DNA from 2 places in the Janthinobacterium sp. PAMC25594 genome. Region 2 is predicted to be linked to the other one. Evidence: predicted binding sites of a transcription regulator. Region 2 holds the regulator's gene; the other holds the start of a gene.

Region 1 (4,715 bases), 2.2 Mb from region 2:
GCGGTCAAAGGGACTGTACAGCTCCGCCTTGCGCACGCGGAAATGGGCTTTCCATACGCCCCCCTGATACACGATGGGCAGCACCTGGTCGAAATACGCGGCATCGCCGCCCGCTTGCGGCGGCGTTGCCGCCAGGTCGCCGTCATCGTTGAACAGCAGACGGTCCTGCGGCGCGATGCGCAGGACGCCTTGAGCCGGCAGAGGTTCGACCGCGCTGTACAGGATCAGGTGCAGCGGTTCCAGGGCGCTGCGTTCGAGCGCGCTGTGCACCAGCTGTGTCACGCCAAAGCCGATGCCCACGGATCCCTGGTAGGCGGCGCGGCGCTCGGCCACGCTGCCTTGCGGCATGCCATTGCGGTACACGGGCAAGCGCATGCCCAGGCCCACATGCGCGGGCGGTCCCTTGATCATGATCACCTGCCCGGAGGCGCTGACTTCGCCGCTGTCGCGCGCCTGCGCCAGGGCCTGTGCCACCAGCGGGCTGGCGCCGATATCGACGCCCATGCGTTCAGACAGCAGCGAATCGGGCTCCAGGTAAGTGAGCACCGTGTATTCGGGCCGCTCGCCGGGCGGGCGGATGGTGAAAGCGGGATAGCCGCGTGGCGCCAGGCTGGTGTCTTTGCGCACGGCCTCGATGAAGGCGGCGCGCTGCGCCGACGGGACGGCCGCCGCGTAGTTGACCGATTCGATGGCGGGGAACTGGCGCGCGATATCGAGGCCGGCCACGTAATCGTGGAACTGGCGGCGCGTCAGCTGCTCGCTGGTGCGAAACAGCGCTTCGAGCCCGCGCAGCAGATCGGAATAGCTTTTTACGCGCGTGGCCAGGCTATGCTGGGCACCGTGCGTGAGGTTGTCGAAACGCTGTTCGGCGTCGTCATTGACCGTGCGCACCGCGCCCGCATACAGGGCGCCGCCCACCGCCAAGGCCAGCAGCAGGCCGCCCGCCCAGATTCTGATGCCTGATCCCGCCCCGCCCTTGCTCAAAGTGTGCATTGTCGATCGCTTATTCCGGTTTCCTCGAATGTGCGGCACTCCGGCCACCCAGCAAGCACGAGGATACTATCAAAGCTCACGCCCGACGCGCTTGTGCAAGAAAAAAAGCGCGCATGATGGTTGCACTGGAAAACACCTGGTGCTTAAGCCAGCAAGGCGCTGGCACCATGGTCATCCCAGGCATCGGCGCAGCGCACCACCTCGCCCACGACGATGATGCTGGGACTGCCCAGGCCGCTGGCCTGCAAGTCGGCGGGCACATCCTGCAAAGTGCTCAGCAACTGGCGCTGGGCCGGCAAGCTGGCCGATTGCACCACGGCCACGGGCGTGCCGGGCGCCATGCCGCCGGCCAGCAAGCCCGCCTGGATGGCCGCCACCCTGGCCACGCCCATGTAGATGACGAGGGTGAGCTTGCTTTGCGCCAAGGCCGCCCAGTTCGGCTCGGATGCGCTATCCTTGCCGTGACCGGTGACAAAGATCGCGCCCTGGCTCCAGCCGCGGTGCGTCAGTGGCACGCCGATGCTGGACGGTGCTGCCAGGCCGCTGCTGATGCCGGGTATCACCTCGACAGCCACGCCGTGGCTGCGCAAATAGGCGCGCTCTTCGCCGCCGCGCCCGAACAGATACGGGTCGCCTCCCTTCAGGCGCACCACATGCAGGCCGGCGCGCGCTTCGGCCAGCATCAGGCGCTCGATGAACGCTTGCGGCGTGGACGCGCAGCCGCCCCGCTTGCCCACCTCGACCACGCGCACGCCAGACGCCGCATGCGCGAGGATGGCCGGGTTGACGAGGTCGTCGATCAGCACTACATCGGCCCGCGCGATGGCCTTCACAGCTTTTAATGTCAGCAGGTCCGGGTCGCCGGGACCGGCGCCCACCAGGGTCACGCTTCCACATTGCGCCATGATGCACTCTCCAATCAGAAAAAATGGCCGATGGCAAACGATGCCGCGTACGCTTCCGGCGCGCTGCCGTCCCACACGACGCCGTCGCACAGGGTCGAGCTGCGCATGGGGGCCTTTGGCACGGGCGTGGCCGTCATTTCCGCCGCCTGGCGGTACAGGTCGATGCGGTTGACTTGCCTTGCCACCGCCAGATAATCGGGCTCATCGCGCAGCAAGCCCCAGCGCCGGTGCTGGGTCATGAACCACATGCCGTCGGACAGGTAGGGGAAATTCACGGCGCCAGCGCCGTAAAACTGCAAGCCGCGCGCCTCGTCCCAGGTCTTGCCCAGGCCATCCTGATAATGGCCGAGGATGCGCGGCGCCAGCATTTCCTGCGGCGTGTTCAGGTAAGCAGGCTCGGCCAGGGTGGCCGCCATGGCCAGCCGGTTGCTATCGCTGGCGTCGATCCAGCGGCCCGCCTCGAGCACGGCGGCGATCAGGGCGCGGCAGCTGTTCGGATGCTGGCGCGCAAACGCGGCGCTGGTGCCCAGTACCTTGCCCGGATGGTCGGGCCAGATGCCGCCGCTGGTGGCGGCCGTCACGCCGACGCCATCGACGATGGCCTTGTAGCCCCACGGTTCTCCCGCGCAAAAGCCATCCATCTGGCCCGCGCGCAAGGCCGCCACCATCTGCGACGGCGGCACCGTCATCACGCGCGCGTCGCGCAGCGGATCGATGCCATGCGCCGCCAGCCAGTATTGCAGCAGCATCGCGTGGTTGCCGGTCGGGAAAGTATGCGCGAACGCAAACGGCCGCGCCGTGGCGCGCATATGCCGCGCCAGTGTGGGGCCATCGTGAGCGCCCTCGCGCGCCAGCGCCGCCGACAGGGTGACGGCCTGGCCGCTGTGATTCAGGTTCATCAGCACGGCCATGTCACGCTGTTGTCCGCCGATGCCCATCTGCACGCCATACACGAGACCGTACAACACGTGGGCCGCGTCGAGTTCGCCGTTATGCAATTTGTCGCGCACGCCGGCCCACGACATCTCGCGGCTCAGTTCGATCTTGATACCGTATTTTTCATCCAGGCCCAGCTTCGACGCCATCACCAGCGAGGCGCAATCGGCCAGCGGCAGGTAGCCGATGCGTATCGCCTGTTTTTCCGGATGTACTGATCGCATCACCTGGGCGCTTGCGCCCTTTCCCTCTGTCATACCCGCATCCTTGCTTAACTTTGCGAAATACCGCTGACCATTCCCTGCGCAAGCCGCGCGCCCCTGCCCTTTAGCCAGCAAGAGCCGTGCCAGACGCACGGGTAAAAAATGCACCAAAAGCGTGCCGCGGCTGGCCGGAATGGATGGACTAGCCAAGGCCTCATTGCACAAAACATCCTTCCTCGCTAAAATGAGAACAATTCCCATTTAGATTCAAGACTTCTCCATTCACGACCGTCACGCCCCCCATGCCCGCCCCGCTCCCCTTTTCCCCCCACCCTGTCGGCACGCTCTACGGCGCACACCTCGGCTGGCTGAAAGGCTGGCTGCGCGCACGCCTGGGCAATATGGGCGATGTCGCCGACCTGGCGCACGACACCTTCGTGCGCCAGCTGGTCGACCGCAATGCGGAAGCCATCCGCGAACCGCGCAGTTACCTGGCGACCATCGCCGGCAGAGTCGTGGTCGATCACTACCGCCGCCGCGCGCTGGAACAGGCTTACCTGGAAACCTTGGCGCAATGGCCGCAAGCACAGGAACTGTCGTGCGAGGCGCGCGCCATCGTGCTGGAAACACTGCACGAGATCGATGCGTTGCTCGACGGCCTGGGCGCAAAAGTCAAGCAAGTCTTCATCCTGTCGCAATTCGAGGGCCTCAGCTATGCCCGCATTGCGCAGGAGCTCGGCATCAGCCTGCGCAGCGTGAACAACTACATGGCGAAGGCCGTGCTGCAGGTATGCCTGCTGCAAGCGGCGCTCGAAGCATGAGCGCGGGCGGCCTGTCCGGCATGGAGTTGCGCGCGCTGCGCGCGGCGGCCGCCTGGTATGCGCGCCTGTGCTCGGGCCACGTCACGCCGGAGGACCAGTTGCGTTGGCAGCGCTGGCGCGACGCACACCCCGCCCACGGTGCCGCCTGGCAACGCATCGAAGCGATGCAGCGGCAACTGGGCAGCGTGCCCGGCGCTTTGGCCGCGCCAGCCTTGCAGGCTGCGGCGCAAACCAGGCTTGCGCAGGTATCGCGCCGCGGCGTGCTGCGCGGCACCCTGGCCGTGCTGGGTGCCAGCGGCCTCGCATGGCATGGCTGGCGCCAGCCCGCCGCGCGGGAATGGCGGCTGGCCATGCTGGCCGACATCTCCACGGCAACGGGCGAACAGCGGCGCCTGATCTTGCCCGACGGCTCGCGCCTCGTGCTCAATACGGATAGCGCCGTGGACCTGGCATATGACGAGGCGCAGCGCCGCCTGCTGTTGCGCAGCGGTGAAATTTTCATCGGCACGGTCGCCGATCCCCATCTGGCCATCGGCTATGGCGCCCGGCCTTTCCTGGTAGATACGCCACATGGCCGCATCCGCGCGCTGGGTACGCGCTTCCTCGTGCGCAGCGATCATGCGGGCACGCTGGTCACCGTACTGGAAAAGGCCGTGGAAGTGCGCAGCGGACAGCAGCGCCCCATGCTGGTGCAAGCGGACCAGCAATTGCGCATTGGCGCCGATGGCGCCATGCAATGCCCCGCGCCGGCTGAATTCGGCGCGGGCGCGTGGCAGGACGGCAGTTTATTGGTTGACAACATGCCGCTGTCTCGCTTGCTGGCTGAACTGGGACGCTACCGCCGTGGCGTGCTGCAA
Region 2 (4,715 bases):
AGTGCAGAATGCGCTGCGCATGGTCCTCCCGCCGAAACCGCGCCCGGCCGCGGCGGCAAAATGACAGAATGAAACAAGGAAACCATACTATGAAGAATATCTTGCTGTTGACCGTATTTTCTCTGGCCGTGATGGGCGTGGCGCATGCCGAAAAGGCCGATTCCGAGAAGGAAGCCGTCATCACGGCACGTAGCGGCCACGTCGATGACGTCAAGCAGGTGCGTACCCTGACGGGCGATGTCGTGCTGGTCAAGGGTACCTTGACCATGAAGGCGGGCCGGGCCCTGATCACGGAAGACCCGCAAGGCTACCAGTTCATCACGTTCTGGGCCGATCCCGGCAAGCTGGCCACCTTCCGCCAGAAGCGCGATGGCGCGGGCGACCTGTGGGTCGAAGGCGAGGCGGAGCGCGTGGAATACGACAACAAGACGGAAGTGGTGAAACTGTTTTCCAAGGCCAAGCTGACGCGCCTGGAAGGCACGAAAGTGACCGACGTGGCCAACGGCGCCTTCATCTCGTATGACAGCCGCAAGGAAGTATTCAAAATGGAAAATTCCGACAGCGGCACCAGCACGCCGGATGGCGGCAGCGTGCGCATGGTGATCCAGCCGAAGCCCAAGACGCCGGCCACGCCCGCGCCAGGAAAGAACTAATGGACAATACACGTTGCGGCAGCACCCTGATCGTTCGCGGGCTGCAAAAAACCTATGGCAAGCGGCAAGTCGTGCATGATGTCTCGCTGCAAGTCGAATGCGGCGAAGTGGTGGGCTTGCTGGGCCCGAACGGCGCCGGCAAGACCACCTCGTTCTACATGATCGTCGGCCTGGTGCCGTCGGACGGCGGCAGCATCGATATCAGCGGCGTGGACATTTCCCGCCTGCCCATCCACCGCCGCGCGCAGATGGGCCTGTCGTATCTGCCGCAGGAAGCGTCCGTCTTCCGCAAGCTGACGGTGGAAGACAATATCCGCGCCGTGCTGGAAATCCAGACCGTCGAAGGCCGTCCCCTGAAGAAGGCCGAGATCGAAGAGCGCCTGGATAAATTGCTGGCCGACTTGCAAATTGAAAAGTTGCGCGAGAACCAGGCGCTGTCCCTGTCGGGCGGCGAGCGCCGCCGCGTGGAAATCGCCCGCGCGCTGGCCACCGACCCGCGTTTCGTGCTGCTCGACGAGCCGTTCGCCGGCGTCGATCCCATCGCCGTGATCGAGATCCAGCGCATCGTGCGCTTCTTGAAGGAGCGCAATATCGGCGTGCTGATCACCGATCATAATGTGCGCGAGACGCTGGGTATTTGCGACCGTGCCTACATCATCAACCAGGGCTCGGTGCTGGCGTCGGGACGCCCCGACGACATCATCGCGAACGAGTCGGTACGCCGGGTCTATCTGGGCGAACACTTCCGCATGTGAGCCAATGAAACAATCATTGCAGCTGCGCACCTCGCAGCACCTGGCACTGACGCCGCAGTTGCAGCAATCGATACGCCTGCTGCAATTGTCTACCCTGGAATTGCACCAGGAACTCGAGCAACTGCTGACGGACAATCCCTTGCTCGAGCGCCTCGACGATCCGCTCGACCGTTCGCTGCGCCTGCTGTCCGACGGGGCCCTGAGTTCCACGGCCGCGCCGGCCGAAGCGCCGCCCCAGCCGCCAGGCCAGGAGGCGCCCGCAGCGCCAGCCGAAGCGGAAACCTTTGACGGCGAGGCGGGTGACAGCCCGGCCGCCGCGGACGGCGGCGACAGCGACTGGAGCGAGGCGAGCCGGGGCAAGGCGCCCGACGACGAAGATTCGCGTCCGCAACTGGAGGCCCATCACTGCACCCTGCGCGAACACCTGATGGAGCAGATGCGCGTGACGGTGCTCGAATTGCGTGACCGCGCGCTGGTCGAGCTGATCATCGACGCGCTCGACGACAATGGCTACCTGGAAGAGTCACTCGACGACATCCTGGCGCGCCTGCCGGAAGAGCTGGAAATCGACGCCGACGAGATGCGCACGGCCTTGTCCCTGCTGCAAAGTTTCGATCCGCCGGGCGTGGGCGCGCGCAATGCATCCGAATGCCTGGCGTTGCAAATCAAGCGCTTGCCGCACGTCGCCATGGTGACGCGGCGCATGGCCCTCGTCATCGTGGAAAAGCACCTGGCCTGGTTTGCCCAGCGCGATTTCAACAAGCTGAAAAAAGCCCTCGATTGCGACGAGGAAGACTTGCGTGAAGCGCAGACGGTGATTCGCCAGTGTAATCCGCATCCGGGCGCCGTGTTTGCCTCGGACGTGTCCGATTACGTGGTGCCCGACGTCGTCGTCAAGCGCGCGCGCAATGGCTGGCAAGTCACCCTGAACAATGACGTCATGCCGCGCCTGCGCGTCAACGCCATGTACGCCAACCTGCTCAAGCAGGGCAAGGGCGAGGGCGCCATGGGTGCACAGTTGCAGGAAGCCAAGTGGCTGATCAAGAATATGCGCCAGCGCTTCGACACGATCCTGCGCGTGGCGCAGGCGATAGTAGAAAGACAAAAGAACTTTTTCTCGCATGGGGCCGTTGCCATGCGCCCCCTTGTGCTCCGTGAAATAGCTGATACACTGGGTTTACACGAGAGTACTATCTCGCGGGTAACAACTCAAAAGTACATGCTGACCCCGCACGGCATGTTCGAGTTGAAATATTTCTTTGGTAGCCACGTCGCCACCGAAGCGGGGGGCGAAGCGTCATCGACGGCGATACGGGCATTGATCGTGCAACTGACAGGAGCAGAAGACCCTAAAAATCCTTTATCCGACAGTAAGATTGCGGACATGCTGGGGGAACAAGGCATGGTGATTGCGCGACGTACTGTTGCCAAATACCGGGAAGCGTTGAAAATTCCGCCAGTGAGCCTGCGTAAGTGTTTGTAAGTTTTTTTCGGTTCCTCTGCGGGCCGGATAGGATGGACCGCACGAACCCGATCATCTTTAGGAGTGTGTATGAATCTCACCATCAGCGGACATCATCTCGAAGTGACACCAGCCATCCGTGAATACGTACAAACGAAGCTGGAGCGCGTGAAACGTCATTTCGATCAAGTTATCGATATCGCCGTGATTCTGACCGTGGATAACCTCAAAGAGAAAGAAAAACGTCAAAAGGCCGAAGTCAACCTGCGTCTGAGTGGCAAAACCGTCTATGTGGAAAGCCTGGCGCATGACCTGTATGCCGCAATCGATACCCTGATCGACAAGCTGGACAGGCAAGTGATGAAGTACAAAACCAAAGTGCAAGGGCACGGTAAAGAGGCGATCAAGCATCTGCCAGACAACTCGGAAGAAGAATTCGCCGCCGCCTAACTGGCCCGCGACTTTCAACCGGTTGTGATCAACTAAGGGCGCACATTGCGCCCTTTTTTGCGCCTGGACCTGTTGAACGCAATCTTCCCCGCACAGGCGCTAAGTAACCCCCAATAAATTATTGTGATTTCTGACTTCCATAACCGGCCCTCTGCGGCGTTGCCCGCTGCTAGCAGTGCTCGCACTGCGTCGCAGCGGGCGCCTTGCATAGCATCCGGTTCTGTTCGTCATAAATTCACAATAATTTCCTGAGGATTACTTAGAATGTTTGCACTTTCACTTCTTTCCTGCCTGCCATGAGCAACTTCGTCCAGACCTCCATTCGCCACCGCACCGGACACATCGTGCTCGACCGTCCGAAAGCCTTCAATTCCCTGTCGCTGGAGATGGTGCGCGCCCTGAGTGCCGTCTTGCTGGCCTGGCGCGACGATCCGCAGGTGGACGCCGTCGTGATCCGTTCCAGCAGCGAGAAAGCGCTGTGCGCCGGTGGCGATATCCGTTTCTTTTACGATGCGGGCCTGGCTACGCCGCAAGGCGGCAGCGCGTTGCTGGAAGACTTCTTTACGGAAGAATACGCGTTAAATCATGTGATTCACTTCTATCCGAAACCGTATATCGCCGTGATGGATGGCGTGGTGATGGGCGGCGGCATGGGCGTGGCGCAAGCGGGGCCAGGCAACCGCCTGCGCATCGTCACGGGCCGCACTCGCATGGCCATGCCGGAAGTCAATATCGGCCTGTTCCCGGACGTGGGCGGCAGCTATTTCCTGTCCCGCCTGGCGGGCCAGCTGGGTCTGTACCTGGGCTTGACAGGCCTGACGATCAACGCGGCCGATGCCCTGTACACGGGCCTGGCCGATGTGTACCTGCCCGAGGCGCACATGGGAGCGCTGCTGGCCCTGTTCGAATCGACGCCGGGAGAGGCCTTGCCGGTGGCCATCAAGGCCTTGGCGGCACCGTTCCACGCCGAGGCGGGTATTTCTCCTCTGGCCGCGGCGCGCGCGGCGCTGGACCGCCACTTCAGCGCCCCTTCGGTGGCCGCCATCATGGTGTCGCTGGCGCAGGACGACAGCGCGTTCGCGGCGAAGGCCCTGGCGGCCATGCGCCTGCGTTCGCCCTTGATGATGTCGGTGACCCTGGAATTACTGCGGCGCGGTGCCCACCTGGGCGTGGCCGATTGCCTGCGCCTGGAGCGCAGCGTGGTGCGCCACAATTTCGCGCATGGCGAAGTGCTCGAAGGCGTGCGCGCGCTGGTGGTCGACAAGGACAATGCGCCGCGCTGGAACCCCGCCAGCCTGGACGAGGTCGATGCAGCCATGGTGGCGCGTTTCTTTGCGCCCGTCTGGCCGGCGTCAGCGCATCCGCTGCGCCACCTGGATTAACTAAGAGCGCTCG

Evidence for each region. Region 2 encodes sigma-54, which starts transcription at its own class of promoters, with help from an activator protein. Its sites were predicted from a motif close to TGGCANGNAANCTGCTTT; they were not measured.
Region 1: KY494_RS05515 (CmpA/NrtA family ABC transporter substrate-binding protein) is a predicted target of sigma-54. The motif match lies at 3,166-3,183, and genes of this name have one in related genera.

Annotation. Positions count from the first base shown of each region.
Region 1 covers NZ_CP080377.1:1,261,806-1,266,520, forward strand. The annotation lists gene KY494_RS05505 (CHASE domain-containing protein) at 1-993, opposite strand, end outside; gene cobA (uroporphyrinogen-III C-methyltransferase) at 1,137-1,898, opposite strand; gene KY494_RS05515 (CmpA/NrtA family ABC transporter substrate-binding protein) at 1,913-3,091, opposite strand; gene KY494_RS05520 (sigma-70 family RNA polymerase sigma factor) at 3,340-3,858, shown strand; gene KY494_RS05525 (FecR domain-containing protein) at 3,855-4,715, shown strand, end outside.
Region 2 covers NZ_CP080377.1:3,444,220-3,448,934, reverse strand. The annotation lists gene lptC (LPS export ABC transporter periplasmic protein LptC) at 1-64, shown strand, start outside; gene lptA (lipopolysaccharide transport periplasmic protein LptA) at 90-653, shown strand; gene lptB (LPS export ABC transporter ATP-binding protein) at 653-1,408, shown strand; gene KY494_RS15475 (RNA polymerase factor sigma-54) at 1,413-2,891, shown strand; gene hpf (ribosome hibernation-promoting factor, HPF/YfiA family) at 2,961-3,320, shown strand; gene KY494_RS15465 (3-hydroxyisobutyryl-CoA hydrolase) at 3,617-4,702, shown strand; gene rapZ (RNase adapter RapZ) at 4,703-4,715, opposite strand, start outside.